Regions from separate parts of the Streptococcus sp. Z556 genome, predicted to be linked through region 2. Evidence: predicted binding sites of a transcription regulator. Region 2 holds the regulator's gene; the other holds the start of a gene.
The links. The regulator Rex, encoded in region 2, represses fermentation and respiration genes when NADH is low (regulators of the CRP and FNR family bind a similar motif). The targets are predictions, from matches to a motif close to TTGTGAANTANTTCACAA.

Region 1 (15,870 bases), on a different contig from region 2:
AAGATTTGGAATTGGTAGCTACTTATCTAGATGGTGTGAAACGTTATCAAGCATAAGATGATAAAATAGGAGTCGGCAAAGGACTCCTATTTTTATGATAGTCTCAAAATAGGTTTTAATAAGTTTCTCTGATAGGGCACTTAAGCAAAATTCTTTCCTTGTTTTGAAAAATTCGTTATAATATACGGTACAAAGGAAGTAGTGAAAATGTATCGTGTTATAGAAATGTATGGGGACTTTGAGCCTTGGTGGTTCATGGAAGGTTGGGAAGAAGATGTCATCATGAGTCAACGGTTTGACAAGTACTATGATGCTCTAAAATATTATAAATCATGCTGGTTTGAGCTGGAAAAGAAGAATCCTCTTTATAAGAGTCGGAGTGATTTGATGACTATTTTTTGGGATCCTGCAGACCAACGTTGGTGTGATGAGTGTGATGAGTATTTGCAGCAGTATCATTCTTTGGCTCTTTTACAGGATGGGCAAGTCATCCCCGATGAAAAGCTACGTCCAGGCTACGAAAAACAAACAGGTCAAGAAAAACACCGTTCTTGCCGCATGAAATTGAGATGAAAAGTAACTTTTTAAGTTGCTTTTTTTATTTTTTTGCGAATAGTTAGATAAGGAGGGCGGTATGGTACAAGAAATTGCACAGAAAATGATTGCGACTGCTAAGAAAAAAGGAGCTCAGGATATCTATTTCATTCCCAAGGAAGCTACTTATGAACTTCATATGCGAATTGGTGATGAGAGGTGTCTCATTGACTCCTATGATTTTGAGGTTTTAGCTGCAGTGATTAGTCATTTCAAGTTTGTGGCGGGTATGAATGTAGGAGAAAAACGCCGCAGTCAGCTGGGCTCTTGCGACTACCAGCATGGAGAGAAGGTGTCTTCTCTACGCTTGTCAACTGTAGGAGATTATCGGGGACATGAGAGTTTGGTCATTCGTTTGTTGCACGACGAGGAAAGGGAGTTGCGCTTTTGGTTTCAGAATCTAGCGGAGTTAGGAGAGCAGTACAGGCAACGGGGCCTCTATCTCTTTGCAGGTCCAGTCGGCAGTGGCAAGACGACCTTGATGCACGAATTAGCCAAGTCTCTGTTTAAGGGGCAGCAGGTCATGTCCATTGAAGATCCTGTCGAAATCAAGCAGGACGACATGCTCCAGTTGCAGTTGAATGAGGCGATTGGACTGACCTATGAAAATCTGATCAAACTGTCTCTCCGACATCGCCCAGACCTCTTGATTATCGGTGAAATTCGGGACAGTGAGACGGCGCGTGCAGTGGTTAGAGCCAGTCTGACAGGGGCGACGGTCTTTTCAACCATTCATGCTAAAAGTATCCGAGGTGTTTATGAGCGCCTTCTGGAGTTGGGTGTGACGGAGGAGGAACTAGCAGTTGTCTTACAAGGTGTCTGCTATCAGAGATTAATCGGGGGAGGAGGAATCCTTGACTTTGCAAACCAAAACTATCAAGACCACCAGCCAACTAGCTGGAATGAGCAGATTGACCAGCTTCTTAAAGATGGACATATCACAAGTCTTCAAGCTGAAACGGAAAAAATTAGCTACCGCTAAGCAGAAGAAAATTATCACCCTGTTTAACAATCTCTTCTCTAGTGGATTTCACTTGGTGGAAATTATTTCTTTCTTGGGCAGAAGTGCGCTGCTGGAAAAGGACTATGTGGCCCAGATGCACCAAGGCTTGTCTCAGGGGAAATCTTTCTCAGAAATGATGAACAGCTTGGGCTTTTCAAGTGCTATTGTGACCCAGCTATCCCTGGCTGAGGTTCATGGAAATCTTCACCTGAGTCTGGGGAAGATAGAAGAATATCTGGACAATCTGGCCAAGGTCAAGAAAAAATTAATCGAAGTGGCGACTTATCCCTTGATTTTGCTGGGATTTCTCCTGCTAATCATGCTGGGATTGAGAAACTATCTACTCCCCCAACTGGATAGTAGCAATATAGCCACCCAAATCATTGGCAATCTGCCACAAATTTTTCTGGGATTAGTGTTGGTTTGCTCTCTATCTTTACTTTTAGCCCTCGCTTTCTACAAAAGAAGTTCCAAGATGCGGGTCTTCTCGATGTTAGCACGGATTCCCTTTCTGGGAATCTTTGTCCAGACTTATCTGACGGCCTATTACGCGCGTGAATGGGGCAATATGATTTCACAGGGGATGGAGCTGACGCAGATTTTTCAGATCATGCAGGAACAAGGTTCCCAGCTCTTTAAAGAAATCGGTCAAGATTTGGCTCAAGCCCTGCAAAATGGCCGCGAATTTTCTCAAACCATAGCGACCTATCCTTTCTTTAAAAAGGAGTTGAGTCTCATCATCGAGTATGGGGAAGTCAAGTCCAAGCTGGGGAGCGAGTTGGAAATCTATGCCGAAAAAACTTGGGAAGCCTTTTTTACCCGAGTCAACCGCACCATGAATCTGGTGCAGCCACTGGTTTTTATTTTTGTGGCCCTGATTATCGTTTTACTTTATTCGGCAATGCTTATGCCCATGTATCAAAATATGGAGGTAAATTTCTAAAATGAAAAAAATCAAGACAAATTTTAAAAAAGCTAAGGTTCAAGCTTTCACTCTGGTAGAGATGTTAGTCGTCTTGCTCATCATCAGCGTACTCCTCTTGCTCTTTGTGCCCAATTTGACCAAGCAAAAGGATGCCGTTGATGACAAAGGAAAAGCTGCTGTTGTCAAGGTCGTAGAAAGCCAGGCAGAACTTTATCGTTTGGATAAAAATGATGACGCCAGCCTTAGCAAATTACAAGCGGATGGTCGTATCACAGCTGAGCAAGCTAAAGCTTATAAAGACTACCATGCAAAACAAAAAACAAGTCAAACTGTTGCAGATTAAGGCCTTTACCATGTTTGAAAGTCTCTTGGTTTTAGGACTTGTGAGTATCATTGCTTTGGCCTTATCAGGCTCAATCCAGTCAAGTTTTGCAGCGGTGGAGGAGCAGATTTTCTTTATGGAGTTTGAAGAACTCTACCGGGAAACGCAAAAGCGTAGTGTAGCTAGTCAACAAAAGACAAATTTGAGCATAGACGGACAGACCATTAGCAATGGCAGTCAAAAGTTGACAGTTCCCAAAGGAATTCAAGCACCATCAGGACAGACGATTCACTTTGACCGAGCTGGTGGGAATAGATCTCTGGCTAAGGTTGAATTTCAGACCAGCAAAGGAGCAATCAGCTATCGATTATATCTAGGAAATGGAAAAATTAAACGCATTAAAGAAACAAAAAATTAGGGCAGTGATTTTACTAGAAGCAGTAGTGGCTCTGGCCGTATTTGCCAGTATTGCGACTCTCCTCTTGGGACAAATCCAACAAAATCGACGGTTAGAGGCAGAAATATTGCAAAAAGAGGAAGTCTTACGTGTCGCTAAGATGGCCTTGCAAACAGGACAAAATCAAGTGAAGGTCAATGGAGTTGAGATTCAGGTGTTTTCTAGTGAAAAGGGATTGGAGGTTTATCATGGTTCAGAGAAGTTGCTGGATCTTAAAGAGCAGTAAGGTAAGAGCGTTCACTCTTTTAGAATCTCTGCTTGCCCTTATCGTCATTAGCGGTGGCTTGCTTCTCTTTCAAGCCATGAGTCAGCTCCTCATTTCAGAAGTGCGCTACCAGCAACAAAGCGAGCAAAAGGAGTGGCTCTTGTTTGTGGATCAACTGGAGGCAGAGTTAGAGCGTTCGCAGTTTGAAAAGGTGGAAGGTAATCGCCTCTACATGAAACAGGATGGTAAGGATATCTCTATAGGGAAGTCTAAATCGGATGATTTTCGAAAAACGGATAGCAGTGGACGAGGTTACCAGCCAATGGTTTATGGACTCAAATCAGCACAAATTACAGAGGAAAATCAATTGGTTCGCTTTCATTTCCAATTTCAAAAGGGCTTAGAAAGGGAATTTATCTATCGTGTGGAAAAAGCAAAAAGTTAAGGCAGGCGTTCTTTTATATGCGGTCACCATGGCAGCCATTTTTAGCCTTTTGTTGCAGTTTTATCTGAACCGGCAAGTTGCCCATCATCAAGACTACGCCTTGAACAAAGAAAAATTGGTCGCTTTCGCCATGGCTAAACGAAGCAAAGATAAGGCTGAGCAAGAAAGCGGGGAACGAGTCTTTAACCTAGGAAAAGTCACTTATCAAAATACCAAAACAGGTTTTGCAACAAGTGTTCGTATGAATAAGGGCAATTATGAATTTCTCTTTCCTCCGATGAAAATCCAAGAAAAGAAAACAGCTAAAAAGGAAGAGGTAGCGACTGATTCAAGCAATCAAGCAGGGAAGAAAAAATCAGAAGAAAAGCCTGAAAAGAAAGCCAATTCCTAGGCAATTCAACTTCTTTGTGTTACACTAAAAGCATGAAACACGATTTTAATCACAAAGCAGAAACCTTTGATTCGCCCAAAAATATCTTTCTTGCAAACTTGGTTTGTCAGGCAGTTGAAAAACAGATTGATTTTCTATCAGACAAGGCAATACTGGACTTTGGTGGTGGGACGGGTCTGTTAGCCTTGCCTCTAGCTAAGCAAGCCAAGTCGGTTACCCTAGTAGATATCTCGGAGAAAATGCTGGAGCAAGCCCGTTTGAAAGCAGAGGATCAAGAAATCAGGAATCTTCAACTCTTGGAGCAGGATTTACTGGCAAATCCCTTGGAGCAGCAATTTGACCTGATTGTTGTCAGTCGGGTTCTTCATCATATGCCTGATCTAGATGCGACTCTTGCCATGTTCCACCAACACCTTAGGGAGAAGGGGCAAGTCCTCATTGCTGATTTTGTCAAGACAGATACCAACCACCACGGCTTTGAATTGGTTGAACTAGAAAACAAGCTAGCCCAGTTTGGTTTTTCGAGCATTGACAGTCAGATCCTTTACAGTGCTGAAGGTCTTTTCCTAGGAAATTACGCAGAGCTCTTTTTAACTGTAGCCCAAAAATCACTCGCTCACTAAAGCAGTGATTTTTTCTCTTCAGATGGAAAAAATAGGGGAATTTTGATAAGATAGGAATATGGATTTTGAAAAAATAGAACAAGCTTATACGTATTTACTAGAGAATGTCCAAGTCATCCAAAGTGATTTGGCGACCAACTTTTATGACGCCTTGGTAGAGCAAAACAGCATCTATCTGGATGGCGAGACTGAGCTAAAGCAGGTCAAGGAAAACAATCAAGCCCTTAGGCGCTTAGCCCTTCGCAAGGAAGAGTGGCTCAAGACCTATCAGTTTCTCTTGATGAAGGCAGGGCAAACGGAGCCTTTACAGGCCAATCACCAGTTTACGCCGGATGCCATTGCCCTCCTCTTGGTACTTATTGTGGAAGAGTTGCTGGATCAAGAGGAAATTAGCGTCCTCGAAATAGGTTCTGGTATGGGGATTTTGGGGGCTACTTTCTTGACTTCTCTTGCTAAAAAAGTAGATTACTTGGGAATCGAAGTGGATGACTTGCTGATTGATTTGGCAGCCAGTATGGCAGATGTGATTGGTTTGCAGGCAGGATTTGTTCAAGGTGATGCTGTTCGACCGCAAATGCTTAAAGAAAGCGATGTGGTCATCAGTGACTTGCCTGTTGGCTATTACCCAGACGATGCCATCGCTTCACGCTATCAAGTGGCTTCTAGCCAAGAACATACCTATGCCCACCATTTGCTGATGGAACAAGGTCTCAAGTACCTTAAGTCAGATGGTTATGCTATTTTTCTAGCTCCGAGTGATTTATTGACCAGTCCTCAAAGTGATTTGTTAAAAGATTGGCTCAAAGACGAAGTCAGTCTGACTGCTATCATCGCCTTACCAGAGGATATTTTTTCAACGGCCAGTCAGGCCAAGAGTATTTTTATCTTACAAAAGAAAAGAGACAAGGAAACAGAACCTTTTGTCTATCCTCTAACAAGTCTGCAAGATCCGTCAGTATTGTTGACCTTTAAAGAAAATTTTCAAAATTGGAGCAAAGGTACTGAAATATAAGGTAGATTTTGTTATAATAGATGAAAACGCTTAAAAAGGGGTATCATGTTATGACAAAAACAATTGCAATCAATGCTGGAAGTTCGAGTTTGAAATGGCAACTTTACCAAATGCCAGAAGAAACTGTATTGGCGAAAGGCTTGATTGAACGTATTGGCTTAAAGGATTCGATCTCAACTGTAAAATTTGACGACCGTTCTGAAAAACAAATTCTTGATATTGACGATCACACACAAGCCGTTAAAATTTTATTGGATGATTTGATTCGTTTCGATATCATCAAATCTTATGATGAGATTACAGGTGTTGGACACCGCGTCGTGGCAGGTGGTGAATACTTTAAGGAATCAACGGTCGTTGAGGGCGATGTTTTAGAGAAAGTCGAAGAGTTGGGACTTTTGGCTCCTCTTCACAATCCAGCTAACGCGGCTGGAATCCGCGCGTTCAAGGAATTGCTTCCGGATATTACCAGCGTTGTTGTGTTTGATACCTCATTCCACACAACCATGCCAGAGAAGGCTTACCGCTATCCTCTACCAACTAAGTATTATACTGAGAATAAGGTTCGTAAATACGGAGCCCACGGGACAAGTCATCAGTTTGTAGCTGGAGAAGCAGCAAAACTTTTGGGACGCCCTCTAGAAGATTTGAAATTGATTACCTGTCACATCGGTAATGGTGTTTCGATTACGGCAGTTAAGGGCGGTCGTTCGGTTGACACTTCTATGGGCTTCACACCGCTTGGTGGAGTGATGATGGGAACTCGCACAGGAGATATTGACCCAGCTATCATCCCTTATTTGATGCAGTATACTGAGGACTTCAACACGCCAGAAGATATCAGTCGTATTCTCAATCGTGAATCAGGACTCATGGGCGTTTCAGGCAAGTCAAGTGATATGCGTGATATCGAAGCAGCTGTAGCAGAAGGTAACCACGATGCGAAATTGGCTTATGAAATCTATGTTGACCGTATCCAAAAACACATCGGTCAATACCTTGCTGTCCTAAACGGAGCAGACGCAATCATCTTTACAGCAGGTGTTGGTGAAAATGCAGCAAATTTCCGTCGTGATGTTATTTCAGGCATCTCTTGGTTTGGATGTGATGTGGATTCAGAGAAGAACGTCTTTGGCGTAACTGGAGATATCTCAACAGATGCTGCATCTGTTCGTGTCTTGGTTATCCCAACAGATGAAGAATTAGTGATTGCGCGTGATGTGGAACGCTTGAAAAAATAAGCTGTTTTAACATTTTATTGAGCAAAGAATAGAAGAAAAGAAGGTCGGAAAACGTAGTTTTCCACCTTTTTTTATGGAGAAAATCTCTAAAACCTTGCTGTTATTGGCTTTTTGGAAAAATATGGTATAATAGTAGTAATTTAATAGATGGAGTTGAGTTTTGAAGAAAAACTTTCGTGTAAAAAGAGAGAAAGATTTTAAGGCAATTTTCAAGGAAGGCACAAGTTTTGCCAATCGAAAATTTGTTGTCTACCAATTGGAAAACCAGCAAAACCATTTTCGAGTAGGACTGTCCGTTAGTAAAAAACTGGGGAATGCAGTTACCAGAAATCAAATTAAGAGACGAATCCGACATATCATACAAAATGCAAAGGGAAGTCTGGTAGATCATGTCGATTTTGTTGTGATTGCTCGAAAAGGGGTGGAAACCTTGGAATATGCAGAGATGGAGAAAAATCTACTCCACGTATTAAAGTTATCAAAGATATACCAGGAAGGAAATGGGAGTGAAAAAGAAACTACAGTTGACTAGTTTGTTGGGTCTGTCCTTGTTTACCATGACGGCTTGTGCAACAAATGGTACAGCTAGCGATATAACGGCAGATTCGACAGATCTTTGGAGCAAATTTGTCTATTTTTTTGCTGAAATTATCCGCTTTTTGTCCTTTGACATTAGTATCGGAGTGGGGATTATACTCTTTACAATCCTGATTCGTACGATTCTATTACCAGTCTTTCAGACTCAGATGGTTGCCTCTAGAAAAATGCAAGAGGCTCAACCGCGCATCAAGGCTCTACAAGAACAATATCCGGGTCGCGATATGGAAAGTAGAACCAAGCTAGACCAGGAGATGCGGAAGGTCTATAAAGAATTGGGAGTCAAACATTCGTCCTCTATTTGGCCGATTCTAATACAAATGCCGGTCCTCTTGGCTTTGTTCCAAGCCTTGAGTCGAGTGGAATTTTTAAAAACAGGGCACTTCTTATGGGTGAACCTAGGGGGAGTAGACACAAGCTTTATCCTTCCGATTTTGGCGGCAGTCTTTACCTTCTTGAGTAGTTGGTTATCAAATAAGGCCTTGCCTGAAAGAAGTGGAGCTATGACAGGGATGATGTACGGGATGCCGGTACTGATCTTTATCTTTGCCATTTCTGCGCCTAGTGGAGTTGCCTTGTACTGGGCAGTATCCAATGCTTATCAAGTTTTGCAAACCTATTTCTTGAACAATCCTTTCAAGATTATTGCTGAAAGAGAAGCAGTAGTCCAAGCAGAAAGAGATTTAGAAGGCAAGAAGAGAAGAGCCTTGAAGAAAGCACAGAAAAAGAAAAAATAAGGAGGAATCTGGTAATGGTATTATTTACAGGTTCAACGGTTGAAGAAGCAATCCAAAAAGGGTTGAAAGAATTAAATATTTCAAGAATGAAGGCCCACATCAAGGTCGTTTCAAAAGAGAAAAAAGGTTTCTTGGGCTTGTTTGGTAAGAAGCCAGCTCAAGTTGATATCGAAGCAATCAGTGAAACAACAGTGATTAAAGCCAATCAACAGGCTGTCAAAGGTGTTCCAAAAGAAGTCAATGAAAAGAATGAACCAGTGAAAACTGTCAGCGAAGCGACAGTTGATTTGGGATATGTGGTTGAAGCCATCAAGAAAATTGAAGAAGAAGGTCAAGGTGTCTCTGAAGAGGTCAAGGCTGAAATCTTGAAAAATGAAAAACATGCCAGCACGATTTTGGAAGAAACAGGTCATATTTCAATTTTAAATGAACTACAAGCAGAAGATGCTACTGAGGAAGTTGAGGCTGATCCAGAAAAAGAAGCTGAAACGCAAGAAGTAGCGAGCCAATCGTTGGAAGATTTGGGCTTAAAAGTAGAGCCAAGTTATGATACCGAACAAGTGGCAACAGAAGTAGCTAGCTACGTTCAAACCATTGTGGATGATATGGATGTTGAAGGGACGATTTCAAGCGACTACAATCGTCGTACCATCAATCTTCAAATTGACACCAACGAACCAGGTCGTATTATTGGATATCATGGGAAAGTCTTGAAGGCCCTTCAACTCTTGGCACAAAATTATCTTTATAATCGTTATTCAAGAACTTTCTACATTACGATTAATGTCAATGATTATGTTGAACACCGTGCAGAAGTGTTACAAACCTACGCTCAAAAATTAGCGAATCGCGTTTTGGAGGAAGGTCGTAGCCAGCAAACAGATCCAATGTCGAATAGCGAACGCAAGATTATCCATCGCATTATTTCACGCATGGATGGAGTGACTAGCTATTCTGAAGGTGATGAGCCAAATCGCTATGTTGTCGTAGATACAGAATAAACAAAATCAGGCTTGACCTGATTTTTTGCTAGAAAAAAGGAGAAGAGACCGATGATGGAAACCATTAAAAACTACCTATCTTACGCGGGGATCCAGTATCGTAATCCAGATAAGTCTGGAGATGAGCGAGAGAAGATGCTGGAATTACGCCACAAAGGGCAGGAGGCTCGTAAGGCTTTTACAAACCTGGCCAAAACCTTTCAAGCTAGTCATCCAGAATGGCAACTGCAACAGACTAGTCAGTGGATGAACCAAGCGCAGCGCTTGCGACCGCATTTCTGGGTCTATCTACAGAGAGAGGGGCAGGTAACAGAACCCATGTTAGCCTTGCGTTTGTATGGCGAAACCTCAGATTTTGGGATTTCCTTAGAAGTCAGTTTCATCGAGCGCAAGAAAGACGAACAGACCTTGGACAAGCAAGCCAAGGTTTTAGAACTTCCAGCGGTAGAAGGAATTTATTATCTAGTCTACTCAAATGGGGAAAGTCATAAGGTGGAGGCTACTGAGGAGAATCGTCGTACTTTACGCGAGAAGGTGCACAATCAGGAAATCCGTAAAGTTTTGGTCAAGTCAGATGTTTCCTTCATTGAAAATCAGTCAGTAGAAGCGATATTGGAGAAGCTAGAAGACGCTTATACTCGCTTGCTCCCGTACTATGAAGTGACGAGGGGATAGACAAATCAAATGTGATAGATGAACGCAAATTGTTTTATTGCTATTCTATACATTTTTTCATATAATAGTAAAATAGGATGTGTGATTCATTAATCACCTCAAAGAGAAAGGAAATTCTATGTCAAATCTATCTGTTAATGCAATTCGTTTTCTAGGTATTGACGCCATCAACAAAGCAAACTCAGGTCACCCAGGGGTGGTTATGGGGGCTGCTCCTATGGCCTATAGCCTCTTTACAAAGCAACTTCGTATCAATCCAGCTCAACCAAACTGGATCAACCGCGATCGCTTTATTCTTTCAGCAGGTCACGGTTCTATGCTTCTCTATGCCCTTCTTCACCTTTCTGGTTTTGAAGATGTCAGCATGGACGAGGTCAAGAACTTCCGTCAATGGGGTTCCAAAACACCAGGACACCCAGAATTTGGACATACAGCAGGGATTGATGCTACAACTGGTCCTCTAGGACAAGGGATTTCGACTGCTACTGGTTTTGCCCAAGCAGAACGTTTCCTTGCAGCCAAATATAACCGCGAAGGCTTCAATATCTTTGACCACTATACTTATGTGATCTGTGGAGACGGAGATTTGATGGAAGGTGTCTCAAGTGAGGCGGCTTCATATGCAGGCTTGCAAAAACTTGACAAGTTGGTGGTTCTTTATGATTCAAATGACATCAACTTGGATGGTGAAACAAAGGATTCCTTTACTGAAAGTGTTCGTGAGCGCTACAATGCCTACGGTTGGCATACAGCCTTGGTTGAAGATGGAACAGACTTGGAAGCAATCCATGCCGCTATCGAAGCAGCTAAAGCTTCAGGCAAGCCATCTTTGATTGAAGTGAAGACTGTGATTGGATACGGTTCTCCAAACAAACAAGGAACTAATGCGGTACACGGTGCTCCTCTTGGAGCAGATGAAACTGCGGCTACTCGTCAAGCCCTCGGTTGGGACTATGAACCATTTGAAATCCCAGCTGAAGTATATGCTGATTTCAAGGAAAATGTTGCAGAACGTGGCGCATCAGCTTATCAAGCTTGGACAAAACTAGTTGCTGATTATAAAGAAGCTCATCCAGAACTGGCTGAAGAAGTCGAAGCCATCATCGACGGACGCGACTCAGTTGAGGTAACTCCAGCAGACTTCCCAGCCTTAGAAAACGGCTTCTCTCAAGCAACTCGTAATTCAAGCCAAGATGCTTTGAACGTTGTGGCAGCTAAGTTGCCAACCTTCTTAGGTGGATCCGCTGACCTCGCTCACTCAAACATGACTTACATCAAAACGGATGGACTTCAAGATGATGCCAATCGCTTGAACCGCAACATTCAGTTTGGTGTTCGTGAATTTGCAATGGGAACAATCTTGAACGGGATGACCCTTCATGGTGGACTTCGTGTATACGGTGGTACTTTCTTTGTCTTCTCTGACTATGTGAAAGCAGCTGTCCGTTTGTCAGCATTGCAAGGACTTCCTGTGACTTATGTCTTCACCCATGACTCTATTGCGGTTGGTGAAGATGGTCCAACTCACGAACCAGTTGAACACCTAGCAGGTCTTCGTGCTATGCCAAATCTCAATGTTTTCCGCCCAGCAGATGCGCGTGAAACTCAAGCAGCTTGGTACCTTGCAGTGACAAGCGAAAAGACACCAACTGCCCTTGTCTTGACACGTCAAAACTTGACTGTTGAAGAGGGAACAGACTTTGGCAAGGTTGCTAAAGGTGCCTATGTTGTCTATGAAAATGCAGCAGACTTTGATACGATCTTGATTGCAACAGGTTCAGAGGTGAATTTGGCGGTCGCTGCTGCCAAAGAATTGGCTAGTCAAGGCGCAAAAGTCCGTGTAGTTAGCATGCCATCTACAGATGTCTTTGACGCACAAGATGCAGCTTACAAGGAAGAAATCCTTCCAAATGCAGTCCGCCGTCGTGTTGCAGTCGAAATGGGTGCAACCCAAAACTGGTACAAGTATGTTGGTCTTGATGGTGCAGTTCTTGGTATTGATACCTTTGGAGCATCTGCCCCAGCACCAAAAGTATTGGCAGAGTACGGATTTACAGTTGAAAATCTAGTCAAAGTTGTTCAAAACTTGAAATAATCACAAAAATCAGAGTGAAAACTCTGATTTTTTATAACCATAAAAACAAGGCACAACCTTGTAAAAGTAGCTGAAATTTGATATAGTAGTCCTATGTAAAATACAAAGGAGAAAATACTATGGAAAATATTAGTCCAAATTTAACATTTGTGATCATGCTTGTAGGTATGTTTGCCTTGATGTTCTTTATGCAACGTTCTCAAAAGAAACAAGCACAAAAGCGTATGGAAAGCTTGAACAAGCTTCAAAAAGGCTATGAAGTGATCACAATCGGTGGACTCTACGGAACAGTGGATGAAGTAGATACTGAGAAACGAACAATCGTACTGGACGTAGATGGTGTTTATTTGACTTTTGAATTAGCTGCTATCAAGACAGTGTTGCCACTCAAAGAAGCTGTGACACCAGAAGGAGCAGTTATCGACGAAAGTGGAGCAATCGAAGAATAAAACGGGATCCTATCACTCCCGTTTTTCTATGATATGAGAGGAAAAGGGATGAAAAAAATAGTATTTGTGTGCTTAGGAAATATTTGTCGCAGTCCTATGGCAGAGTTTGTGATGAAGTCCATGACGAGTGATTATCAAGTTGAGAGTCGGGCAACGTCATCATGGGAACATGGTAATCCGATTCATAAGGGAACGCAAGGGATTTTCCAACAGTATCAGATTCCTTATGACAAAGACAAAACATCGCTTCAGATTGGCAGAGAAGACTTTGAGTCGTTTGATTATATTATCGGTATGGATGCTTCAAACGTTTCAGATTTGCGTCAAATGTGTCCTCAGGGACAAGAGCACAAGATTTATGCTTTTGCATCTGAAAGTGTTCCAGATCCATGGTACACAGGAGATTTTGAGGAAACCTATGCGCGCATCACAAGTGGATGCCAAAGCTGGTTAGACCGTTTAGAAAATGAGAGTGACAATGGAAAAGTTTAAAGAAATCTTCGAAAAATATCGAGTATATCTAACTCGCCCGCGTATAGAGATTGCAACCGTTCTTCTAATCGCTATCTGTGCCGTATCAGTTTTTCTATTAAACACACCAAAAAAGGGTGTACTGACACTTGACAATGGTGCGCTTGTTTATGATGGAACCTTGGTAAGAGGAAAGATGAATGGTCAGGGGACTATGACTTTTGAAAACGGGGACCAATACACAGGAGAGTTCAATAATGGGGCTTTCAATGGTAAAGGAACCTTCCAGTCCAAATCTGGCTGGAAATACGAAGGCGATTTTGTAAACGGCCAGGCCGAAGGTCAAGGGAAATTGACAACCGAGCAAGAAGTTGTCTATGAAGGAAGCTTTAAACAAGGCGTTTTCCAACAAAAACAATAACCTCCTGATTAGGAGGTGTTCTTACAGACGGTAAAGAAAGCGCTTACCAGGATGCTTGTTAGAGAAGAGTCCTCAATGTAGAAAAAGTTTGTGAAATAAAAATATTTTTATTCTAATTTCACAATCATTAGAGTAAAATCCCGTAGCACTGCGACATTGATAATAATTTCACAAATGAAACAAATTTCTTTGTGAAATCTGCATGAAACTGTTTACAAAGTCTGAAAAAAGAGTTATAATAAACTTGTGAAAAGATTAACAAAGGGTTTAAATCCTTTAAGGCTATGGAGGAAAATATGGCTGATAAAAAAACTGTAACACCTGAGCAAAAACAACTCGCTGCTGAAAAGCATGTAGACGGACTAGTACAAAAAGCTTTGGTTGCGCTTGATGAAATGCGCAAGTTGAACCAAGAACAAGTTGACTACATCGTAGCGAAAGCTTCGGTTGCAGCTCTTGATGCGCACGGTATCCTAGCACAACACGCAATTGAAGAAACTGGTCGTGGTGTATTTGAAGACAAGGCGACAAAAAACCTTTTTGCCTGTGAACATGTTGTGAATAACATGCGCGGAGTTAAAACTGTCGGAGTTATCGAAGATGATCCCGTTACAGGATTGACTAAGATTGCAGAACCTGTCGGTGTTGTGTGTGGTGTCACTCCAACAACAAACCCAACATCAACAGCAATTTTCAAATCATTGATTGCTTTGAAAACACGTAATCCAATCGTGTTTGCCTTCCACCCATCAGCTCAAGAATCTTCTGCTCATGCAGCACAAATCGTTCGTGATGCGGCGATCGCAGCTGGAGCTCCTGAAAACTGTGTTCAATGGATTACAGAGCCATCTATGGAAGCAACTGGAGCGCTTATGAACCACGAAGGTATTGCGACTATCCTTGCAACTGGTGGTAATGCCATGGTTAAGGCTGCTTACTCATGTGGGAAGCCAGCTCTTGGGGTAGGTGCCGGAAACGTTCCAGCCTATGTAGAAAAATCTGCCGACCTTCGTCAAGCTGCTCATGACATCGTTATGTCTAAATCATTTGATAATGGTATGGTCTGTGCATCAGAGCAAGCGGTTATCATTGATAAAGAAGTATATGACGAATTTGTAGAAGAATTCAAATCATATCACACTTACTTTGTAAACAAAAAAGAGAAAGCACTTCTTGAAGAATTCTGTTTCGGCGTTAAAGCAAACAGCAAAAACTGTGCTGGTGCTAAACTAAATGCCAACATCGTTGGTAAACCAGCAACATGGATTGCAGAACAAGCAGGATTCAGCGTTCCAGAAGGAACAAATATCTTGGCTGCAGAATGTGCAGAAGTAGGACCAAAAGAACCATTGACTCGTGAAAAATTGTCACCAGTTATTGCTGTTCTAAAAGCTGAAGACACAGAAGATGGTCTTACAAAAGCTCGTCAAATGGTTGAGTTTAACGGACTTGGTCACTCAGCAGCTATCCATACAAAAGACGAAGAGCTTGCTAAACGCTTTGGTACAGAAATCAAAGCTATGCGTATTATCTGGAACTCTCCATCTACTTTCGGTGGTATCGGTGACGTATACAATGCCTTCATCCCATCATTGACACTTGGATGTGGTTCATACGGACGCAACTCAGTTGGTGATAACGTGAGCGCTATTAACCTTCTAAACATCAAGAAAGTAGGGAAACGTAGAAATAATATGCAATGGTTTAAAGTTCCTTCAAAAATTTACTTCGAACGCAACTCTATCCAATACCTTCAAACATGTGAAGATATTGAGCGCGTTCTGATTGTTACAGACAAATCTATTGAAAAACTTGGCTTTGTTCAACGTGTTATTGATCAATTGAACGCACGTAGCAACCGTGTAACTATTCAAGTCTTCTCAGATGTTGAACCAGATCCAGACATCACAACTGTAGAACGTGGTGCTGAAGTGATGAAAGCATTTGAACCAGATACAATTATCGCTCTTGGTGGTGGTTCTCCAATGGACGCTGCGAAAGTGATGTGGCTCTTCTACGAACAACCAGAAATCGACTTCCGTGACTTGGTTCAAAAATTCATGGATATCCGTAAACGTGCCTTCCGCTTCCCATCACTTGGTAAGAAAGCGAAGTACATCGGTATCCCAACAACTTCAGGTACAGGTTCAGAAGTAACACCATTTGCCGTTATCTCTGACAAGAAAAACAACCGCAAATACCCATT
Region 2 (15,870 bases):
TAAAATCCCAAGTGTCCTGTATGTACACCTACAAATCGAACCTTGTCTAACTGGTTCTCGTACTTGTGAAAAGCAGACAAAAGCATCCCATCTCCACCAATCGAAATAACGATATCCGGATTTGTGTCATTAATTATAAAATGCTGTTTTTTGAGTTTTTCCCTCAGTTTATGTAAAACTTTCTGACTCTGCGGCTTTCTATTAGCTATGAGGTCAACTCGCTTACCTGTATTCTTCATCTGTATCGTCACTATTTCCTACACCGTCGTTTAGTTTTCTACTCAAAGGATCAAAGAGTGCCTGAGCTTCCTGAATGTCATCTCGAATCTTGCCCATTTCTTCATCTAGCTGATGAGCTATTTTGGCAGTGATTTCCAGTCTTTCTTTTATTTCCTCTGGAAAGTCCCCCTGGTACTTATAATTGAGCGAATGCTCAATGGTAGCCCAAAAGTTCATAGCCAAAGTCCGTATTTGAATCTCGGCGAGAATGGTCTTAGCCCCATTTATCGTATCTACAGTATATTCGACAACAACATGATAAGAACGATAACCCGACGCCTTACGATGGTTGATATAATCTCGTTCCTGAACGACTCTCATATCGTGACGTTTACGTAGAATTGCAACAACTTCTTCCACGTCATCAACAAACTGAACCATGACACGTAGCCCTGCGATATCTTGCAAGTCATTTTCCAGAGTTGCATAAGTAATTCCTCGACGAGCCATTTTTTCTTTGATACTTTCAATCGGTTTTACCCGACCAGTTACAAACTCAATCGGAGAATGCTTGTTTTGCTTACGGTACTGTTTGCGAATCCCACGAAGTTTAATCTTCAATTCACCAACAGCTTGAATGTAAGGATCTAAAAATTCTTCCCATTCTATGGTCATATTTTCTCCCTTTTAGTATGAGATTGTGCTGTTAAAAATTTTTGATTTTTTCACTACAATCTTATACAATAAATACATTGTACATTATACCATAAATCCGCTTTCAAAGATAAAGAAAAGGTTAGAAAAATGAAACAATTAGAAATTGAACTGAAAACACTACTGAAAAAAGATGACTACAATCATTTAAAAAAACAGTTTGCCCATATAGCTCCTGTTCACCAAAAAAACTACTACATTGACACGCCTGATTTCCAGTTGCGCGAAAAAAAGGTTGCCATGCGCATTCGCGCCCTTTCAGATTGCGCTGAATTAACCTTGAAAGTTCCTCAAACTATTGGAAATATGGAATACAATCAAAAAATGACTCTTTCAGAAGCTGAATATTATTTAGAAAAACAGATCCTACCTCAAGGGATTGTTCTGGAGAAACTTACTGAGATTGGTATTGAAAGCCATAACTGGCTTATTCTAGGTTGTCTTGAAACGATTCGTTACGAAATGGAAAACGATATCGGTTTGATGGCCTTAGATCAAAGCCATTACTTTGGTCAAACCGACTACGAACTGGAACTTGAAGTCAGAGATTTTGAACAAGGAAAAGTCGATTTTCAGCAATTTTTAGATGAAAATCACATAACTTACCAGAAGGCTCCATCAAAATTAATTCGATTCATTAAAAACATGAAAAAAAGCTGAAATAATCTCCTTTTTTTGGTAAAATAGAAAAGATAAAAATAATAGAATCTTCATTAAGAAAAGAAACTTTTCCAAAGAAGATTCACAAAGTTTACAGAGGACGGTCTATAATGTCAGATAGAAACAACATGAAACTTTTCACCCTAAACTCTAACCCAGAAATCGCTCAAAAGATTGCTGATACTGTTGGTGTCCCTCTTGGAAAATTATCTTCACGTCAATTTTCTGATGGTGAAATCCAAGTCAATATCGAAGAGAGTGTTCGGGGGTATGACGTCTATATCATTCAATCAACAAGCTACCCAGTTAGCAACCACTTGATGGAATTATTGATTATGGTTGATGCCTGTGTTCGCGCCAGTGCTCATAGTATCAACGTCGTACTTCCTTACTTTGGCTATGCGCGTCAGGATCGCATCGCTTCTTCCCGTGAACCACTGACAGCTAAATTGGTTTCAAATATGTTAGTAAAAGCTGGGGTTGATCGTGTTCTAACTCTCGATCTCCATGCTGTACAGGTACAAGGTTTCTTCGACATTCCTGTGGACAATCTTTATACAATTCCTCTATTTGCTAAACACTACTGTGACAAAGGTCTTCTTGGTTCTGATGTCGTTGTGGTTAGTCCAAAAAACTCTGGTGTTAAACGTGCTCGTAGCTTAGCTGAATACTTGGATGCTCCAATCGCTATCATTGACTATGCTCAAGATGACTCAGAACGAAGTGAGGGCTATATCATTGGGGATGTTGAAGGTAAGAAAGCCATCCTGATTGACGATATCCTAAATACTGGTCGTACTTTCTCTGAAGCAGCAAAAATCGTTGAACGCGAAGGGGCAACTGAAATCTATGCGGTCTCTAGTCACGGCCTCTTTGTAGAAGGTGCTGCTGAACTTCTAGACGCAACTAACATTAAAGAAATCCTTGTAACGGACTCTGTAGCAACAAAAGAAAGAACTCCTAAAAATGTATGTTACATTACTGCTAGCGAATTGCTCGGTGATGCTATCATCCGTATTCATGAAAGAAAACCAGTCAGCCCACTCTTTGCCTACAACAAAAAGAAATAAGGTGATTCTTTGATTTATTTGGACAATGCTGCAACTACACCTATGTCAGCTGTAGCTATCGCAGAAATGACCAAGGTTATGCAAGAAACCCATGGTAATCCTTCAAGTATTCACAGTCATGGTCGTCATGCTGGTAAACTGCTCCGTGAAGCTCGTCAGGACTTGGCTCACTTACTTGAAACCAAACCTCAACATATCTTTTTCACGTCTGGTGGTACAGAAAGTAACAATACAGCCATTATCGGCTATTGTCTCCGTCATCAGGAACGTGGCAAACATATCATCACTACAGCTATTGAACACCATTCTGTACTTGAAACCGTTGATTATCTGGTTCAACATTTTGGCTTTGAAGCGACAATTATCCAACCAGTAAATCAAGAAATCACTGCCCAACAGATTCAAGAAGCCTTACGTGACGATACCATCCTCGTTTCTACCATGTATGCTAATAATGAAACTGGGAGTCTCTTGCCTATTGCTGAGATTGGACATATTTTAAAAGACCATCCTGTTGCTTATCATGTAGATGCTGTACAAGCCATCGGGAAAATTCCTATCCATCCTGAGGAATTAGGAATTGATTTCCTCAGTGCGTCTGCCCATAAATTCCATGGACCAAAAGGAGTTGGTTTCCTCTACGCTTCATCTATGGACTTTGATTCCTACCTTCACGGTGGGGACCAAGAGCAAAAAAAACGGGCTGGAACAGAAAACCTTGCAGCCATTGTAGGCATGGTTGCTGCTCTCAAAGAAGATCTGGTTTATCAAGTTGATCATTACCAAAAACTAAGCACACTTAAAGCTACTTTTTTAGAAGAGATTGCCGATTTAGACTACTATCTCAATGAAAGTCACAACCAACTGCCTTATGTTTTTAATATCGGTTTTCCTGGTCAGAAAAATGATTTGCTTTTACTTCGCTTAGACCTTGAGGGAATTTCAATTTCAACTGGTTCCGCTTGTACTGCTGGTATTGTGCAAACCAGTCATGTACTCGAAGCTTTCTATGGACCCGATTCGCCTCGTTTAAAAGAATCTGTCCGTATCAGTCTCTCTCCTCTCAACACTGAGGAAGAACTGAAACAACTCGCACAAACCTTAAAAAATATTATTGGAGATTAAACTAATGGCATTCGAAAAAACCATTAAACTACAAAACTGTCGCTACAACTATACACTTAGTCCAACTGTTAAAAAGTTCACACTCAAAGACAATACTTTCTTTGAAACAAAAGTAGGAAACTACGAACTGACTCGTCTACTTGAGAAAGTACCTAATAGTGGTGAAGGTTTCAAACTAAAAATCATCATCAATAAAGACCTTACAGGTGTAAAACTCAACATTACTGACAAATCCGGTCTTCGTTTGGTAGATATCTTTAAATCAGATGATCACCATATCCACCAAGAAAAATTCTACTTCCTCATGGATAGTCTTGTGGAACGTGGGATTTTCACTAAAGAGGAAAGATAAGACCTCATGTATCGTCTCACCTACTTAGATAGTTACCAAATTGAGCGCATGCTTGAATATACCGACTACGATGAACTCATGTTATCCTTATCAGGATGTGTGACTCTACCAGATACATTTCTGGTTACCTCATTAACCCTTAACGGTAAAGTGATCTACCAAGGTTTAGTCGGAGATCTCTATCGATTTCTATCACAAGTTCATTTTTTAGATAAAAACTAAGAATTTTCTTAGTTTTTTCTTATTTTTGTTGATTTTTTCACAATGTTTCTATAAAATAGAAGAATAGAAAGGTTGTGATTTTGTGAAAGAAAAACAGTCTGCTATTCCAAAAGCAACAGCAAAAAGACTCTCACTTTACTATCGAATTTTCAAGAGATTTCATGCAGAAAAAATCGAACGTGCCAATTCTAAACAAATTGCAGAGGCTATCGGCATCGATTCTGCGACTGTCCGTCGTGATTTTTCCTACTTTGGTGAACTAGGAAGACGTGGATTTGGTTATGATGTTAAAAAACTCATGACATTTTTTGCTGACCTCCTAAATGATAACTCCATCACCAATGTTATGTTGGTTGGGATTGGTAATATGGGGCATGCCCTTCTCCACTACCGCTTCCACGAGCGCAACAAAATGAAGATTATCATGGCCTTTGACCTGGATGACCATCCTGAAGTCGGTACTGAGACTGCTGACGGGATTCCCATCTATGGTATATCTCAAATCAAGGAAAAGATTAAGGACGCAGACGTTAAAACTGCTATCCTAACTGTTCCAAGTGTCAAATCCCAAGAAGTAGCCAACCTCTTGGTAGATGCTGGTGTAAAAGGCATTCTCAGTTTTTCTCCTGTCCACCTGCACCTTCCAAAAGATGTGGTTGTTCAGTACGTCGATTTGACAAGTGAACTCCAAACCCTCCTCTATTTTATGCGGAAAGAGGATTAGAAAGCGAAAGCATTTATGAATAAACCAGTTATTGGGATTACAGGAAATGAAAAAGCTCATCCAGACGATGACATCATGATGAGCTATGCTGCAAAAGGCTTTGTTGAAGGAGTCAAGGACGCTGGCGGAATTCCCATTATCCTTCCGATTGGTGACCAAGAAATGGCTAGCCACTATATAGGAATGATTGATAAACTCATCCTAACTGGAGGGCAAAATGTCGATCCAAAATTCTATGGTGAGCCAAAAATAATTGACAGCGATGACTACCATTTACAAAGGGATATCTTTGAACTAGCTCTTATCAAAGAAGCTATCCAGCAGAAAAAACCGATTTTTTCTGTTTGTCGTGGGACCCAGCTTTTTAATGTTGCCATGGGAGGCACACTTCACCAAGATATCGAAGACCACTGGCAGGATTGTTCAGCCGAATACACTACCCAGCGACTTCTTACCGAACCAGATACTGTTCTCAGAGAAATTTACGGAGAAATCTCTCATATTAACTCCTTCCACCATCAGAGTATCAAGGATTTGGCTCCAAATTTAAAGGTTGTGGCCTATGATCCCAAGGATAGGATTATCGAGGCAATCGTAACAACAGATGACATCCCATTTCTCGGCGTCCAATGGCATCCAGAATTTCTATTTGAAAATCGCCCCAAGGATAAAACACTATTTGACTATGTTGTAAATGAACTTTAAATCAAATCCGTCTTTTCACGGTAACTAAAATAATCAGAGTGCGAGACAATCAGATGGTCCAAGAACACAATTCCCATCAGTTCGCAGGCTTCCTTGACTAGTTTAGTGACATGGTTGTCGTTTCGACTAGGAGATACAGCACCAGATGGATGATTGTGAACGAGAATCACTGAGGTAGCCATATGCTTCAATGCATAGTGAAGGATTTCCCTCGGTTCAGCAATGCTACGTGTCGCGGATCCAATAAAGATGGTCTGCTGATGAATGATTTGATTTTGAGTATTGAGATAGAGCGCCACTAGGTGCTCTTGTTTTTTGTCGCCAAGTTCCTGTTGCATTTTCTTGGCTAGCTTTTGACTACTGAGAATACTTTCCATCTCAAGGGTTTCATGTTTGTGAATCCGATGTCCCAGTTCAATCACCGCTTGTAGTTCAATGGCTTTTATTCGCCCTATACCAGACAGACTCTGCAATTCCTGCAGGGTCATTTTTTTCAGATCGGTTAGACTGGTCAAACTATTCAAGACTTTCTGAGCGATTTCAAAAACATTGGCCTGACGCGTTCCCGTTCTGAGCAGAATAGCTAGTAATTCTTGATTGCTCAGAGCCTCTACTCCCTCTTTAACTAGTCTTTCTCTAGGCAAGAGTGAATCTTCTTGGAATGAAATACTGTACATAAAAATCCTCCTCACTTTATTATTCGTGAGAAGGATGGAAAATTAGATTTTTTTCTCAATTGGGGCTACACTTGCTAAGAGTTTTTTCAGCCCTACTTCTGGGAAATTGATTTTCAATTCCTGAGTAGCGCCACTACCCGACACTTCAAGGACTGTTCCTTCACCCCACTTCTTGTGAAGTGCAATATCTCCAATAGACCAGTTGGTATCGCTTGAATCTTTTTTATTTCCGGATGTAAACTGTCCAAACGGAAGACCACTTGACTGGATAGAGCTTGGTGCAGCATTGCGTTTCCGTTCTTGAAGGGCCTGAGCTAAGCTCATACCTTGACCGAAAGCAATCCCACCACTGCTATAAGAGGCTTTAAAGCTAGTATTCGCTGGACGGGCCAAACCTTGATACTCGAGCAAGTCCGAACTGATTTCATTGATGAAACGTGTTGGACGGTTATAATTTGTACGACCGAAAAGCAAGCGAGAGTTGGCATTGGTCAGATAGAGGATCTTTTCTGCTCGTGTGATACCGACATAGGCCAAACGGCGTTCTTCTTCCAGTTCATCTGGATCTTCAGCTGCACGGCTAAGGGGAAAGACATTCTCCTCCATCCCGATAATAAAGACAACTGGGAACTCAAGTCCCTTAGCTGCATGGAGGGTCATCAAGGTCACTTCTGATGTCTCCTGACTGCCTGTATCCGTATCTGCAATCAAAGCCAAGTCATTCAAGAAACGACTGAGTCTATCTAAACCTGTTTCCTCTTCTTGACTATCAGGATTGTCGTCAAAATTCTTGGTAACAGATAGGAACTCTTCGATATTTTCAACCCTTGCCTTGCTTTCTAAGGTCGCTTGGGCATTGAGAATATCGATATAACCAGTTTTTTCTAGAACAGCCTCAACCAGCTCGGTGATAGTTAATTGATCCAGTTTTTCTCGCAAATCCAAGATCATATTGGCAAAGTCCCAAATTGACTGGGCTGCTTTTCCTTTGATGCCAGACAACATGATATTGGCTGAAGCATCCAGCATAGACATGTCTTGCATATTGGCAAAGTCACGAATTTTCTCAACGGTTCCTGGGCCAATTCCGCGTTTAGGCTCGTTGATAATGCGCTCAAAACTGATATTATCACTCAAATTGGCAATGAGGTTAAGATAAGCTATAATGTCACGGATTTCTTTACGGCTGTAGAACTTGGTTCCGCCGACCATAGTATAAGGAATATTGGACTTTAGGAGGGCCTCCTCAATAGTACGAGACTGGGCGTTAGTTCGATAGAGAACTGCAAAGTCTTTGTGGAGGAAGTTTTGACTACGACTAAGTTCGTCGATGGTTTTGGCTACAAAAACAGCCTCATCCTGTTCGTCATTTGCACGATAGTAAATAATCTGTTCCCCATCAGCATTCTGGGTCCAGAGATTCTTAGGACGACGATTTTTATTGTTTTTGATGACGTCGTTAGCAGCTTGGAGAATGGTTTTGGTTGAACGGTAATTTTCCTCTAACAAAACGACCTTGGCGTTAGGGTAATCTTTCTCAAAATCCAAGATATTCTGCATATCAGCCCCACGCCAACCGTAAATAGACTGGTCAGCATCACCGACTACGCAGATATTTTTAAAGCGTGAAGCCAAGAGTTTGACCAGTTGGTACTGGGCATGGTTGGTATCTTGGTACTCATCAACATGAATGTACTGGAACTTCTGCTGATAGTAGGTCAAGACATCAGGATTCTGATCAAAGAGACGCAAAGTCAACATAATTAAATCATCAAAGTCAACGGATTCAGACTGACGAAGCTCTTTCTGATAGGCTGTATAACACTGGGCCACGATTTGTGTGTACATATCGCCAGCTTGGGCAGCATAAGCCACATCATCAATCAGGTCATTCTTAGCATTGGAAATGGTTCCCAAAATAGTCCGTTCATTCCATTTTTTAGGATCCAAGTTCAACTGCTTGAGAATGCGTTTCATGAGAGTTCGCTGTTCTCCTGGATCTACAATGGTGAAGTTCCGATTGTAGCCAATATGATCCGCATCACGACGCAAAATACGAACACACATGGAGTGAAAGGTCGCAATTAGGCAGTCCTGTGTTGCTGGATTGAGGCCATAGGCGCGCTCCTTCATCTCACGCGCCGCCTTATTGGTAAAGGTAATGGCCAAGATATTCCAAGGATTGACCATCTTTTCATCAATCAAGTAGGCGATTTTGTGAGTTAAAACACGAGTCTTCCCAGAACCAGCACCAGCCATGATCAACAAGGGCCCTTCTGTCGTTTGCACCGCCTCAGCTTGACGGTCATTCATTCCATTCAATAATGCGTTCATTTTCTCTTCCTTACTCTTGAAGTCAATGTTTCTATTATATCAGAAATTAGGGAAAATATCTTTAGCTAGACTGATTGCGTCTAGAAAGTAACTCTATTATCAGCTGAAGACAACTCCTTAAATCTAGATAAAAAATGAGCTTGGATATTATTTCCAAACTCATTTTAATTCAATTAAACTATTAGAACAATCCTAGAACGGTTCCATCGCTTTCAACATCCATATTAAGAGCAGCTGGACGTTTTGGAAGACCTGGCATGGTCATGACATCACCAGTTAGGGCAACGATGAAGCCTGCACCCAATTTTGGTACCAATTCACGAATGGTAATTTCAAAGTTTTCTGGTGCTCCAAGTGCATTTGGATTATCAGAGAAACTGTACTGAGTTTTCGCCATACAGATTGGCAATTTGTCCCAACCATTCTGAACGATTTGAGCAATTTGCGTTTGAGCTTTCTTCTCAAAGTTCACTTTGCTACCACGGTAGATTTCAATAACAATCTTTTCAATCTTTTCTTGAACAGAAAGATCGTTGTCATAAAGACGAGTATAGTTGGCTGGATTTTCAGAGATTGTCTTGACAAGTGTATCGGCAAGTGCTACACCACCTTCTGCCCCATCAGCCCAGACACTTGCTAGTTCAACTGGCACATCAATAGAAGCACAAAGTTCTTTCAAGGCTGCAATTTCAGCTTCTGTATCAGTGACAAATTCATTAATCGCAACAACTGCTGGAATACCAAACTTACGAATATTTTCAACGTGGCGTTTCAAGTTAGCAAAACCTGCACGAACCGCTTCAACATTTTCCTCTGTCAAAGCATCTTTAGCCACACCACCATTCATCTTAAGGGCACGGAGGGTTGCAACGATAACTACCGCATCTGGAGAAGTTGGCAAGTTTGGTGTCTTGATATCAAGGAATTTCTCAGCGCCAAGGTCTGCACCAAAACCAGCTTCAGTAACAGTGTAATCAGCCAAGCGAAGGGCTGTGCTTGTTGCCAAAACAGAGTTACATCCATGAGCAATGTTGGCAAATGGACCACCATGTACAAAGGCAGGTGTACCATAAATTGTCTGAACCAAGTTCGGTTTAATGGCATCCTTCAAGATCAAAGCCAAGGCACCTTCAACCTTCAAATCACCTACAGAAACAGGGGTACGGTCGTAACGATATCCGATAACGATATTCGCCAAACGGCGTTTCAAGTCCTCGATGTCCGTCGCCAAGCACAAAATCGCCATGATTTCAGAAGCAACTGTAATATCAAAACCATCCTCACGTGGAATACCATTTAGAGGGCCACCAAGTCCAACGGTCACATGACGAAGTGCGCGGTCATTCAAGTCCACTACACGTTTCCAAAGAATACGACGTTGGTCAATTCCAAGATCATTCCCTTGGTGCAAGTGATTGTCAATTAAAGCAGAAAGGGCGTTGTTGGCAGTTGTAATGGCATGCATATCTCCAGTAAAGTGGAGGTTGATGTCTTCCATTGGCAACACTTGGGCATAACCACCACCAGCAGCACCACCTTTAATCCCCATTACTGGACCAAGTGACGGTTCGCGAATGGCAATCATGGTTTTCTTGCCGATTTTGTTTAAGGCATCTGCAAGACCAATAGTAATGGTTGACTTCCCTTCACCAGCAGGTGTTGGGTTGATGGCAGTAACCAAGATCAATTTCCCAACTGGATTGCTCTCAACTGCTCGAATTTTATCAAAGCTGAGCTTAGCCTTGTACTTTCCATACAACTCCAAATCATCGTAAGAAATCCCAAGTTTCTCCACAACATCCACGATTGGCTTCAACTCAATACTCTGTGCGATTTCAATATCTGTTTTCATAGCAAACTCCTCTAACCTCTAATATGATAACTCATTATAACACAAAAAAAGTTTTTTCACATACAAAAAGCTTAGTAAAGTTTATAAACATCAAGTTTTAAGTCCAATTTTAGTCATCTTTTCTACTTTTTATAAGTTTTTATAGCCAAAAACTATAATCTTGCAGGAAAATTAGATAAAAAAACAAACGCTTTCTTTTGATTCTATTTTATTTTTTGGTACAATAGTCCTATGAAAATTTTAGTTACGTCAGGCGGTACAAGTGAAGCAATCGATAGCGTCCGCTCTATCACGAATCACTCGACTGGTCGCTTGGGGAAAATCATCACCGAAACCCTACTTGCTACTGGTCATGAGGTTTGTCTGATTACGACTCCTAGTGCTCTTAAGCCAGAACCTCATCCCCATCTAACCATTCTAGAAATCAAAAATACGAATGATCTTCTTTTAGAAATGAAAGAGTGTGTTCAAGATTATCAGGTCTTGATTCATTCGATGGCAGTTTCTGACTACACTCCTGTTTATATGACTGGACTAGATGAAGTTAAGACGAGTTCTAATCTGGAAGAATTATTAGATAAGAAAAATAAAGAAGCTAAGATTTCTTCAACTGATGAGGTGCAGGTTTTATTTTTGAAAAAAACACCCAAAATCATCTCTCTAGTCAAAGAGTGGAATCCTTCTATTCATTTGATTGGTTTCAAACTGTTGGTTGATGTTACTGAAGATCATCTTATTGAAGTTGCAAGACAGAGTCTTGTCAAGAACCAGGCTAACATAATCATCGCAAATGACCTGACTCAAATCTCAGCATATCAGCATCGGGCAATCTTTGTTGAGAAAGATCGTCTTCAAACCGTTCAAACCAAAGAAGAAATAGCAGAACTTCTCCTTGAGAAAATTCATGCTTACGATTCATAGAAAGGAAAGCCATGGCAAACATTCTAATCGCAGTGACAGGTTCCATTGCCTCCTATAAAGCAGCTGATTTAGTCAGTTCTTTGAAAAAACAAGGCCATGATGTCACTGTCTTAATGACCGAAGCGGCAAGAGAGTTTATCCAGCCTTTGACACTACAGGTACTCTCACAAAATCCAGTTCACCTTGATGTCATGCAGGAACCCTATCCTGATCAAGTCAATCATATCGAAAGAGGAAAAGAAACAGACCTTTTTATCGTTGTCCCTGCTACTGCTAATACCATTGCCAAACTTGCGCACGGTTTTGCGGATAATATGGTGACCAGTACGGCTCTTGCCCTACCGAGTCACATCCCTAAACTCTTAGCTCCAGCCATGAATACAAAGATGTATGACCATCCGGCAACTCAGACAAACCTTAAAACTTTAGAAACATATGGTTACAAGCTTATCTCTCCAAAAGAATCCTTACTTGCTTGTGGAGACTACGGAAGGGGAGCTTTGGCAGACCTGGATATTATTTTAGAAAGAATAAAGGAAACACTCAATGAAAAAACGCTCTAATATTGCCCCGATTGCTATCTTTTTTGCGACCATGTTGGTCATTCACTTTCTGAGCTCACTCTTATTTAATCTATTCCCATTCCCAATTAAACCAACTATCGTGCATATTCCTGTTATTATTGCAAGTATTATTTACGGCCCACGAGTTGGTGTTACACTCGGTTTCTTGATGGGGCTACTCAGCTTGACGGTTAACACGATTACAATCCTTCCAACCAGCTACCTCTTCTCTCCATTCGTACCGAACGGAAACATCTATTCTGCGATTATCGCTATTGTCCCTCGCGTTTTGATTGGTCTGACACCTTATCTAGTTTATAAACTATTGAAAAACAGAACGGGTCTCATCATTGCCGGAGCTCTTGGTTCACTTACAAATACAGTCTTTGTACTTGGGGGAATCTTCTTCCTTTTTGGAAATGTCTTCGATGGAAATATCCAAAAACTCCTTGCAACTGTTATTTCAACCAACTCAATTGCTGAGCTTGTCATCTCTGCAGTTCTAACAGTAGCAATTGTCCCACGTTTACAAACCTTGAAAAAATAAAACAACTCCACTTTCGTAATGAAAGTGGAGTTTTCATATTTAATGCATGAGAATAATCAAAAGAATGTGAACACCGAGTCTCACTACATGATGCGAAAGAGGAGTTGGTTCTTGGTTTCTCTGACTATCCAAGTATATACTTACCGACAATAAAATCAAACCCAAAGTAATCATCATATTGACAAAATGAACAATTTCTAACATGATTCCTATAACTTCCATATAGTAAAATCCTACTAAGGGATTAAAGACAAGTGAAAGAGCCAAAACACCTGCTAATAGAGAGATTAACGAAAGGACCAATAAACTATAAACTAGGAAGCGAGTCCAACCTGAGACTACTTTCCCTTCTTTTTTCTGCTTTGACATCATCACGATTACCACGATTAGGTAAACAAAAAGTATCATCACAATTTCTCCTCAGTTCCTATTATTCTTTACCACATTTTAACCAAATATGTCTTAAAAATCAATATTGAACCTTGACTTGGCTGACTATTTATTGTACTATACTTATGTATATACAGATAAATGGAGGTTCTTATGGATATACGAAAAAAAACGCAGTTTATGACCATGACTGCCCTACTCACTGCAATAGCGATTTTGATTCCAATCATTATGCCTTTTAAAATCGTTATCCCACCAGCTTCTTACACCTTGGGAAGTCATATCCCCATCTTTATCGCCATGTTTCTTTCGCCTTTGATGGCTGCTTTTGTGATTATTGCTTCTAGTCTTGGCTTCCTGATGGCAGGCTATCCCATGGTTATCGTCCTGCGCGCCTTCTCTCACATCGTTTTTGGTACTTTGGGGGCTTTGTACTTAAAGAAATTCCCTGAAACCTTGGATAAACCGAAGACATCTTGGATTTTTAACTTTGTTTTGGGTGTTGTTCATGCTATCGCTGAAGTAATAGCTTGTATCATCTTCTATGCTACTTCAGGGACAAATATTGAAAATATGTTTTATGTTCTCTTTGTCCTAGTTGGTTTTGGTACAATTATCCATAGTATGGTAGACTATACATTAGCACTAGCTGTCTTTAAAGTGCTTCGAAAACGTCGCTAAAAGGAAAAACTATGACAAAGGATCGCAAACAAGCTCTTCTCAAACTCTTAAAAGAGGCACCAAAAGCACTCAATGGCCAAACCTTGGCTGAACACTTTCATGTTACGCGCCAAGTCATTGTACAGGATATCGCTATTCTCCGAGCTGATGGGGCTCCTATCCTATCCACCAATCGAGGCTATATCTACAAAGAAAATGATGCCAGCCCCTACGTTCACAAACTATTTAAGGTCAAACATGAGATGGAAGAAATCGGTCAAGAACTTCTAGCTATTGTAGATAATGGCGGACGTGTTCAGAATACTTTGATTGACCATCCTGTTTATGGAGAAATTGAGACCCTACTCAAACTCACCTGTCGTCGAGATGTCCAACATTTTTTAGAGCAAGTCGAGAACTCTGACTTTAGACCACTTTCTGAATTGACAGATGGCACCCATTACCACCTTGTTGAAGCCGAAACACAACAAGACCTCCACTATATCGAGGAGGCCTTGGATAAACTTGGTTATTTAGTAAAAGACTAGAAGGTTTTCTTCTCCCAGCCGTCCTCTGTACGGTGGCGATAGAAGAACTCAGACTTGTCAGATGCTTCCATCATTTCCATCAAAGGCAACATATCATAGGCCAGTTCCAAGTTTGGAATCTGGTCTTTTTGTACCCAAGATACTTCTTCAAATCAAAAAAGTTGAGACCTTTTTATATAGAAGCAACTGTATCATGCTCTAAAGACTATCCGCTTGATTTTATATCGAAAAGCTTCTCCGTAATTTTTCACACTTTCGTTCCCTTAATTTTACTTTCGAGCGATAAACATACCATATTCTTTAGGAATGATCAACATACCATTATTAAACTCACTTTCCAATCTTTTACGTATTATTTCCTCTTCTAACGAACCTATTTCTGAAATTCCTTTAAAGGATTGGATGTATTTAACTAGGTCATCTATACTAGTTACCTGTAACTCATCATCATAGAGCAATATATCGACAGAGTTAAAGTACCTACTTAGGTAACTTTTGCCATTTTGTAAAGTAAACGTTTTATTTTCCAAATCTTGATTAACCTCATCTTTAAATAAGCCTGCCAAATAATCTACAACTCCATTTTCACCAAATGTAGCACAGTAAAAAATTCCGCCTGTTTTTAAGACTCTATTCACCTCAGAGAGCGCTTTATGAATATCATTTACGTGATGTAGAAGCATATTTGCAATAACAATATCAAACGTTTCATTCTCAAAAGAAATCTTTTGAATATCCATTATTTCATAGTCGACATTGTCTCTATTTCCAATCACTGACTTCGTTGTTTTCACCATATCTTTAGAAAAATCTGTAATAAACAACTGCTTCATTTTATCTATAGAACCACTGTTACTTTTCCACAGTTCTCCTGTACCACATCCCAATTCTAGAACCTTTACTTCATTAGTGATTTGGTAGTTGGAAAATATCCAATTGTTAAATCCTAATTTATTTTTTGAATACTTCTTATGTATGTTTACTCTAATATCAAGATTATCTTGTTTTGCATATTGTTCAATTACTTTATCATCCATTTTCTGGTACTTCCTTTCACATTTTAAGATTATACCATAAAATAAAACAATCTCCGATTTCAGAATGGAAGGTGGAGATTGTTCAAAATATAGATAGAAAAGAATAATAAGAAACTTAGAAGTATTCAGTTGACTTACACCGCCATACTTAGCCTATATTTCAGTACCTACCTTTAAAGAATAACACCTACCAACTAATCATAGAACTAAAAAATTTCTTTCTCCCAGCCGTCCTCTGTACGATGTCGGTAGAAAAATTCAGACTTGTCAGGTGCTTCCATCATTTCCATCAAAGGCAGCATATCATAGGCCAGTTCCAAGTTTGGAATCTGGTCTTTTTGCACCCAAGATACTTCTCCTTCCTCTGAGGATTGGAGACTTCCAGTAAACTCTGTCGCCTTATAACAAAACACGATGTAGCGCCCACCTGTATCTAAGGGCCAGTTTTTAATGCCGACTAGTTGGGGATTCTGAATCGTTAGACCTGTTTCTTCATAAATCTCACGAATGACAGACTCGGCAAAGGCCTCGCCGTTCTCAACATGACCTC

Region 1: the regulator Rex is predicted to act here: its motif matches at 13,909-13,926, upstream of adhE (bifunctional acetaldehyde-CoA/alcohol dehydrogenase).

The regions. Positions count from the first base shown of each region.
Region 1 covers NZ_JBRKNU010000008.1:9,497-25,366, reverse strand. The annotation lists gene nagA (N-acetylglucosamine-6-phosphate deacetylase) at 1-56, shown strand, start outside; gene ACVC7S_RS08500 (DUF1033 family protein) at 208-573, shown strand; gene comGA (competence type IV pilus ATPase ComGA) at 635-1,576, shown strand; gene comGB (competence type IV pilus assembly protein ComGB) at 1,524-2,540, shown strand; gene comGC (competence type IV pilus major pilin ComGC) at 2,542-2,865, shown strand; gene comGD (competence type IV pilus minor pilin ComGD) at 2,828-3,262, shown strand; gene comGE (competence type IV pilus minor pilin ComGE) at 3,225-3,527, shown strand; gene comGF (competence type IV pilus minor pilin ComGF) at 3,490-3,951, shown strand; gene comGG (competence type IV pilus minor pilin ComGG) at 3,929-4,342, shown strand; gene ACVC7S_RS08460 (class I SAM-dependent methyltransferase) at 4,375-4,965, shown strand; gene ACVC7S_RS08455 (class I SAM-dependent methyltransferase) at 5,024-5,977, shown strand; gene ACVC7S_RS08450 (acetate kinase) at 6,028-7,218, shown strand; gene rnpA (ribonuclease P protein component) at 7,379-7,750, shown strand; gene ACVC7S_RS08440 (YidC/Oxa1 family membrane protein insertase) at 7,725-8,552, shown strand; gene jag (RNA-binding cell elongation regulator Jag/EloR) at 8,567-9,553, shown strand; gene ACVC7S_RS08430 (HI_0552 family protein) at 9,605-10,228, shown strand; gene tkt (transketolase) at 10,347-12,323, shown strand; gene yajC (preprotein translocase subunit YajC) at 12,452-12,772, shown strand; gene ACVC7S_RS08415 (low molecular weight protein-tyrosine-phosphatase) at 12,821-13,264, shown strand; gene ACVC7S_RS08410 (hypothetical protein) at 13,251-13,664, shown strand; gene adhE (bifunctional acetaldehyde-CoA/alcohol dehydrogenase) at 13,961-15,870, shown strand, end outside.
Region 2 covers NZ_JBRKNU010000002.1:213,682-229,551, reverse strand. The annotation lists gene ACVC7S_RS03535 (NAD kinase) at 1-239, opposite strand, end outside; gene ACVC7S_RS03530 (GTP pyrophosphokinase) at 223-894, opposite strand; gene ACVC7S_RS03525 (CYTH domain-containing protein) at 1,024-1,593, shown strand; gene ACVC7S_RS03520 (ribose-phosphate diphosphokinase) at 1,704-2,663, shown strand; gene ACVC7S_RS03515 (cysteine desulfurase family protein) at 2,673-3,788, shown strand; gene ACVC7S_RS03510 (DUF1831 domain-containing protein) at 3,793-4,140, shown strand; gene ACVC7S_RS03505 (DUF4649 family protein) at 4,147-4,362, shown strand; gene ACVC7S_RS03500 (redox-sensing transcriptional repressor Rex) at 4,445-5,086, shown strand; gene ACVC7S_RS03495 (gamma-glutamyl-gamma-aminobutyrate hydrolase family protein) at 5,102-5,791, shown strand; gene radC (RadC family protein) at 5,788-6,468, opposite strand; gene pcrA (DNA helicase PcrA) at 6,511-8,802, opposite strand; gene ACVC7S_RS03480 (formate--tetrahydrofolate ligase) at 8,984-10,654, opposite strand; gene coaB (phosphopantothenate--cysteine ligase) at 10,886-11,575, shown strand; gene coaC (phosphopantothenoylcysteine decarboxylase) at 11,587-12,138, shown strand; gene ACVC7S_RS03465 (ECF transporter S component) at 12,122-12,685, shown strand; gene ACVC7S_RS03460 (hypothetical protein) at 12,725-13,093, opposite strand; gene ACVC7S_RS03455 (ECF transporter S component) at 13,229-13,756, shown strand; gene ACVC7S_RS03450 (3H domain-containing protein) at 13,768-14,283, shown strand; partial or broken gene ACVC7S_RS03445 (8-oxo-dGTP diphosphatase) at 14,280-14,429, opposite strand; gene ACVC7S_RS03440 (class I SAM-dependent methyltransferase) at 14,553-15,320, opposite strand; gene ACVC7S_RS03435 (NUDIX domain-containing protein) at 15,527-15,870, opposite strand, start outside.